2 regions of the Streptomyces sp. NPDC054975 genome follow, and region 1 is predicted to be linked to the other one. Evidence: riboswitches for the same ligand, from Rfam matches in the RefSeq annotation. Region 1 holds a riboswitch; the other holds the start of a gene.

Region 1 (2,993 bases):
CACACCTTGGACCTCCCGGAGAGAGCCCTCGACTCCGCCCGCCGGGCCTTGGCCGCCTCGGGGAACATGTCCTCCGCCTCGGTGCTGCGGATCCTGGAGGACGTCACCACCGGCCACCCTCCGCCGCCGGGTTCGTGGGGGCTGATGATGGCGATGGGCCCCGGCTTCTGTGTCGAGTTCGTCCTGCTGCGCTGGTGAGGAAGCCCCGATCATGCTCTGGTACACCCTGCTCCTGGCGGCCGTCGCCGCGGAACGCCTCGTCGAACTCGTCGTCGCGCGACGCAACGCGGCCTGGACCTTCGCCCGTCTCGGAGTCGAGTACGGCCGTGGTCACTACCCGGTCATGGTGGCCCTGCACACGGCTCTCCTCGCGAGCTGTCTGATCGAGCCCTGGCTGACGGACCGGCCGTTCCTGCCGCTTCTCGGCTGGACCATGGTGGCCGTCGTCGTCCTGGCCCAGGCGCTGCGCTGGTGGTGCGTCATGACCCTGGGGCCGTACTGGAACACGCGTGTCATCGTCGTCCCGGGCGCGCGTCTCGTGCAGGCCGGGCCCTACCGCTTCGCGCGCCACCCGAACTACGTCGCGGTCGTCGCCGAGATCGCGGCGCTGCCCCTGGTGCACTCCGCGTGGCTGACCGCCGTCGTGTTCACCGTGGCCAACGCCCTGTTGCTCGCCGTCCGCGTCCGGTGCGAGAACGCCGCCCTGGGCCGGGCGATCGCGGCGTGACCCGCACGCACGACCTGCTGATCGCGGGCGGCGGTCCGGCGGGACTGGCCACCGCGCTCCACGCCGTGCGGGCGGGGTTCGACGTCGTGGTGGCGGAACCGCGCGCGATGCCCGTCGACAAGGCCTGCGGGGAGGGGCTGATGCCCGGGGCCGTCAGGGAACTGCGCGCGTTGGGACTGGACGTGCCCGGCCGGCCGATCGCCGGCATCCGTTACCGGCAGGGCCCGCACCACGCCCAGGCCGAGTTCCGGCACGGCTCCGGCCTGGGAGTGCGGCGCACCGCCCTGCACGCAGCCCTGCACACGGCCGTCCTCGCCGCCGGAGTTCCCGTCCTGCCGCTGCGCGTGCGGGACGTGCGCCAGGACGCCGAGGGCGTCCTGGACAGCGCCACGGGAGTGCGCGCCGACTGGCTGGTCGCCGCCGACGGGCTGCACTCGCCGGTGCGGCGTTCGCTCGGCCTCGGGGTGCCCGACGCGGGCACCCCGCGTTACGGGCTCCGCCGGCACTACGCCGTGGCGCCGCCTTCCCCGTACGTCGAGGTCCATTGGGGGCCTTACGGTGAGGCGTACGTGACCCCGCTCGGACCACAGCTCCTGGGCGTCGCGCTCCTGACCTCCCGTCGCGCCCCGTTCGACGAGCAGCTGACCGGCTTTCCCGAACTCGCCGCCACACTGCCCCGGCAGGCCGCGGTCGGCGATGTGCGCGGTGCGGGTCCCCTCCGCCAGAAGGTACGTACACGCGTCCACGGGCGCGTCCTGCTCGTGGGCGACGCCGCCGGATACGTCGACGCGCTGACCGGCGAGGGTGTCTCCCTGGCTCTCGCCGGTGCCAGGGTGCTGATCGACCAGCTGCGCCGCGGCTCGCCCGGGGCGTACGAGGCCGCGTGGCAGCAAGCGACCTTCCGGCACAGGCTGCTGACCGACTGCCTGGTGCGGGCTCGCCAACAGCCCTGGCTGGCAGAGAGGATCGTGCCGGCCGCGGCCCGGCTTCCCTTCGTCTTCACCCTCGCGGTGAACGCTCTCGCCTGATGGCGGCGCACCGCCGGGAGCGCGATAAGCTGCCAACGCCCCGCGGGGGAAGTCCGGTCGAAGTCCGGCGCTGACCCGCAACGGTAGGCGGAGTGACGAACCTGTACGCAGGTCCGCGCACCCGTGAGCCCGATTACCCGCGGCGGTGAAGGCTCCTGACAGCTCGCCGTGGACTGCGAGAGGGCGCTGCGCCGGACGTACCGCGTCGTCGGCTGCTCCCTGACGTGTGGCACGGCCCAAGGCGAAGGCGACCCGCCGTGGCCCTACCCGTCGAACAGAGCGGCATCGCCGCGCCGCCGGACGCCCCTCGCACGGGAACCGGGCCTGCCCCGCCACGGCGCGTCCCCCTGCCGCCTCTTCTCGTCGCCCTGTGCGCCGCGCTGGTGCTCTCCCTCGCCTGCGGGGCGGGGATCGGGGCTTCGGGTCTCTCCTGGGGCGAGGTGCTCCATCACCTCCGGGCCGGGCTGACGGGTGGAGCGATCACCCCCGACGAGGTGTCGGCGTACACCATCGTCTGGGAACTGCGCTTCCCACGCGCCCTGTTGGCCGCGGTCGTCGGCGCGGGACTCTCGGCCGTCGGGGTCGCCGTGCAGGCGATGGTCCGCAACGCGCTCGCCGATCCGTTCGTCCTCGGCATCTCGTCGGGCGCCGCTGTCGGAGCCAACGCCGTCCTGCTCTTCGGCGCGCTGGGCGCGCTCGGCATCTGGGCGCTGTCCACGGCCGCGTTCCTCTCCGCGCTCCTCGCCATGGTGCTGGTGTACGCGATCGCCCGCACCGCTCGCGGTCTGACCCCGATGCGGCTGGTCCTCACGGGCAGCGCGATGTACTACGGCTTCTCGGCCGTCACCACGTTCATGGTCTTCGCGGCCGAGCACGGCGAGGCCGCCCGCTCCGCGATGATGTGGATGCTCGGCAGCCTCGGCGGGGCCGACTGGGCCTCCCTGCCCATCGCCGCGGGCGCCGTGCTCGCCGGCCTCGTCCGCCTCGCGCTGTCGGCACGCCGACTGAACGCGCTCGCCATGGGCGACGAGACGGCGGCCGCCCTGGGCGTGGACGCGGGGTGGCTGCGCAAGGAGCTCTTCGTGGTCTCCGCGGCCGTCACCGGCGCCGTGGTCGCCGTCAGCGGTGCCATCGGCTTCGTCGGGCTGATGGTTCCCCACGGCGTACGCATGCTGGTCGGCGCCGACCACCGGCGGGTGCTGGCCGTCGCACCTCTCGTGGGCGCGGTGCTGATGATC
Region 2 (2,993 bases), on a different contig from region 1:
CCCGTCGCCCGCACGCTCGTCGGGAACTACGTCACCTCGCTGGACATGGCAGGCTGCTCGGTGACGCTCTGCGAGGCCGACGAGGAGATGCTGCGGCTCTGGGACGCGCCCGTGCAGACGGCCGCGCTGCGCTGGGGCCGGTGAGAGAGGGATGTCCGAAGTGAACGAGCTCGACGCCGCGTTCTTCCGCCGCTGGCTGGCCACGGCAACGGCCGCCGTCGACCGTGAGGCCGAGCACCTCACGGAACTCGACTCGGCGATCGGCGACGCGGACCACGGCGCCAACCTGAAGCGGGGGTTCGCCGCCGTGACGGAGGTGCTGGACAAGGAGCCGCCCGCGACGCCGGGAGCCGTACTCACCGTCGCCGGACGGCAGTTGATCTCCACCGTGGGCGGCGCGTCCGGCCCGCTGTACGGGACGCTGCTGCGCCGCACCGGCAAGGCACTCGGCGAGGCGGAGTCCGTGACGCGGCAGGACCTGGCGTCGGCGCTGGCCGCCGGGGTCGAGGCCGTCGGCCGGCTCGGCGGGGCCCAGGTCGGCGACAAGACGATGCTGGACGCGCTCGTGCCCGCGGCGGAGGCGCTCGGCGACTCCTTCGCCGCCGCCCGGGACGCGGCCGAGCGCGGCGCCCTCGCGACCGTACCCCTCCAGGCACGCAAGGGCAGGGCGAGCTATCTGGGTGAGCGTTCCATCGGGCACCAGGACCCCGGCGCGACGTCGTCGGCGCTGCTGATCGCCGCGCTCGCGGAGGTGGCCGCCGCATGACCGGCCAGGTGGGCATCGTGCTGGTCTCGCACAGCGCGGCCGTGGCCGACGCCGTCGCCGCCCTGGCCCAGGGGCTCGCGGGCGGCGGGGCGACCGCGCCGGTCGCCGCCGCCGGAGGCGCTCCCGACGGGGGTCTGGGCACCAGCTCCGAGCGGATCGTGGAAGCAGCGAAGGCGGTCGACGGCGGTGCCGGGGTGGCCCTCCTCGTCGACCTCGGCAGCGCCGTCCTGACGGTCAAGGCGCTCCTCGCCGAGGGTGACGAACTGCCGGAGGGGGCGCGCCTCGTGGACGCCCCGTTCGTCGAGGGCGCGGTCGCCGCGCTCGTCACGGCGAGCGCCGGCGGGGACCTGGACGCGGTGACGGCAGCGGCGCAGGAGGCGTACACGTACCGGAAGGAGTGAGCGCGCACGAGAGGGGACGGGGGCGGGCGGGGGGCGCGCGGGAGATCCGTCACACACCGTCCGGGAGCGCACCCGTGTTGTGATGTAGCTGGTCAACCCACTAATGTCACAGCGCCTTGGTGTACGGGAAACCGGTGCGGTACCGGTGCGGCCCTCGCCACTGTGATCGGGAAGTCCGGCTCCATCCCCCTGGGGGGAAGCCACTGGACCGCCGCGGGAGACCGCGGCGGTGTGGGAAGGCGGAGCCGCGGCGGCATGACCCGTCAGCCAGGAGACCGGCCAAGGTGCGTTGTCCATCCACGAGGTGCTGGAGAGGGTCTCCCAACCATGCATATAGCCGAGGGGTATCTGCCCCCTGTGCACGCGGCCGCCTGGGGCGTCGCGTCCGCTCCCTTCGTCGTCCACGGCGTCCGCGCGCTGACCCGCGAGGTCAAGGCCAACCCCGAGTCCACCCTGCTGCTGGGCGCGTCCGGCGCGTTCACGTTCGTCCTGTCCGCTCTCAAGATCCCGTCCGTGACGGGCAGTTGCTCGCACCCGACCGGTACGGGCCTGGGCGCGATCCTGTTCCGTCCGCCGGTGATGGCGGTCCTCGGCACGATCACGCTGCTGTTCCAGGCGCTGCTGCTCGCGCACGGCGGGCTCACCACGCTCGGCGCCAATGTGTTCTCGATGGCGATCGTCGGGCCGTGGGCCGGATTCGGTACGTACTGGCTGCTGCGCCGCTTCGACGTGCCGCTCATGGTGAGTGTGTTCTTCGGCGCGTTCGTCGCCGACCTGTCGACGTACTGCGTGACCAGCGTCCAGCTCGCGCTGGCCTTCCCCGACCCGGGCAGCGGTGTGGCCGGGGCGCTCGCCAAGTTCGGCGGGATCTTCGCCGTGACGCAGCTGCCGCTCGCGGTCAGCGAGGGTCTGCTGACCGTGCTCGTCATGCGGCTGCTCACCCAGTCCAGCAAGGGGGATCTGACCCGGCTCGGGATTCTGCTCCCGTCCCGTAAGAAGGCCGACACCGCGGAGGCGAGCGCCCGATGAGCCGGAACGCGAAGATCAACTCCCTGATTCTGCTCGTCGTCGCGGCTCTGGCGGTGCTGCCGCTGGTCCTGGGCCTCGGCGACCACAAGGAGGAACCGTTCACCGGAGCCGACGGCGAGGCGGAGGCGGCGATCACGGAGATCGCTCCCGACTACGAACCGTGGTTCAGCCCGCTCTACGAGCCCGCCTCCGGTGAGATCGAGTCGGCCCTCTTCGCCCTTCAGGCGGCACTCGGCGCCGGCGTGCTGGCGTACTACTTCGGCGTGCACAGGGGCCGCAAGCAGGGCGAGGCCCGGGCCGAGGCGAAGGCGCTGCAGTCGGCGTCGGACGACACGTAACCGCCGGTGCTGCCGATCGACGCGGCGGCGCACAGCAGTCGCTGGCGCCGCCGTCATCCGTGCGAGAAGGCCGTGCTCGGCTTCGGCCTGACGCTGTGCGCGGTCTGTCTGCCGCCGTGGCCCGGTGCCGTTCTGGTCGCGGCGGCCACCCTGGTCGTCCTTCTCGGTCCGGCGGGGGTGCCGGGGCGTCAGCTGTGGCGCGCGTTCCGTATCCCACTGGGCTTCTGTGTGACCGGGGCGATCCCGCTGCTGTTCGAGGTGGGAGGGGACCGGGGACTCGTCGTGCTCGCGCAGGACGGGCCGGTCCACGCCGGTGAGCTGCTGCTGCGGACGTCGTCCGCGTCCCTGGGCGTGCTGCTGTTCGCCTTCACCACGCCCGTGTCCGATGTCCTGCCGCGCCTGGTGCGGGCCGGGGTCCCGGCGCCCGTGGTGGATGTGGCGTTGGTGATGTACCGGATC

The links. Region 1 has a riboswitch for cobalamin ahead of ACWF79_RS13045 (FecCD family ABC transporter permease). Riboswitches for the same ligand answer to the same signal wherever they lie in the genome.
Region 2: linked by a shared signal. The riboswitch ahead of ACWF79_RS15240 (energy-coupling factor ABC transporter permease) and the one ahead of ACWF79_RS13045 (FecCD family ABC transporter permease) in region 1 are both predicted to bind cobalamin.

The regions. Positions count from the first base shown of each region.
Region 1 is NZ_JBSGWV010000010.1:44,729-47,721, reverse strand. Features, by position in the region: gene ACWF79_RS13060 (type III polyketide synthase) at 1-198, shown strand, start outside; gene ACWF79_RS13055 (isoprenylcysteine carboxyl methyltransferase family protein) at 212-727, shown strand; gene ACWF79_RS13050 (NAD(P)/FAD-dependent oxidoreductase) at 724-1,755, shown strand; cobalamin riboswitch at 1,779-1,915, shown strand; gene ACWF79_RS13045 (FecCD family ABC transporter permease) at 2,013-2,993, shown strand, end outside.
Region 2 is NZ_JBSGWV010000013.1:38,018-41,010, forward strand. Features, by position in the region: gene dhaK (dihydroxyacetone kinase subunit DhaK) at 1-144, shown strand, start outside; gene dhaL (dihydroxyacetone kinase subunit DhaL) at 152-766, shown strand; gene ACWF79_RS15235 (PTS-dependent dihydroxyacetone kinase phosphotransferase subunit DhaM) at 763-1,167, shown strand; cobalamin riboswitch at 1,268-1,465, shown strand; gene ACWF79_RS15240 (energy-coupling factor ABC transporter permease) at 1,495-2,196, shown strand; gene ACWF79_RS15245 (energy-coupling factor ABC transporter substrate-binding protein) at 2,193-2,534, shown strand; gene cbiQ (cobalt ECF transporter T component CbiQ) at 2,541-2,993, shown strand, end outside.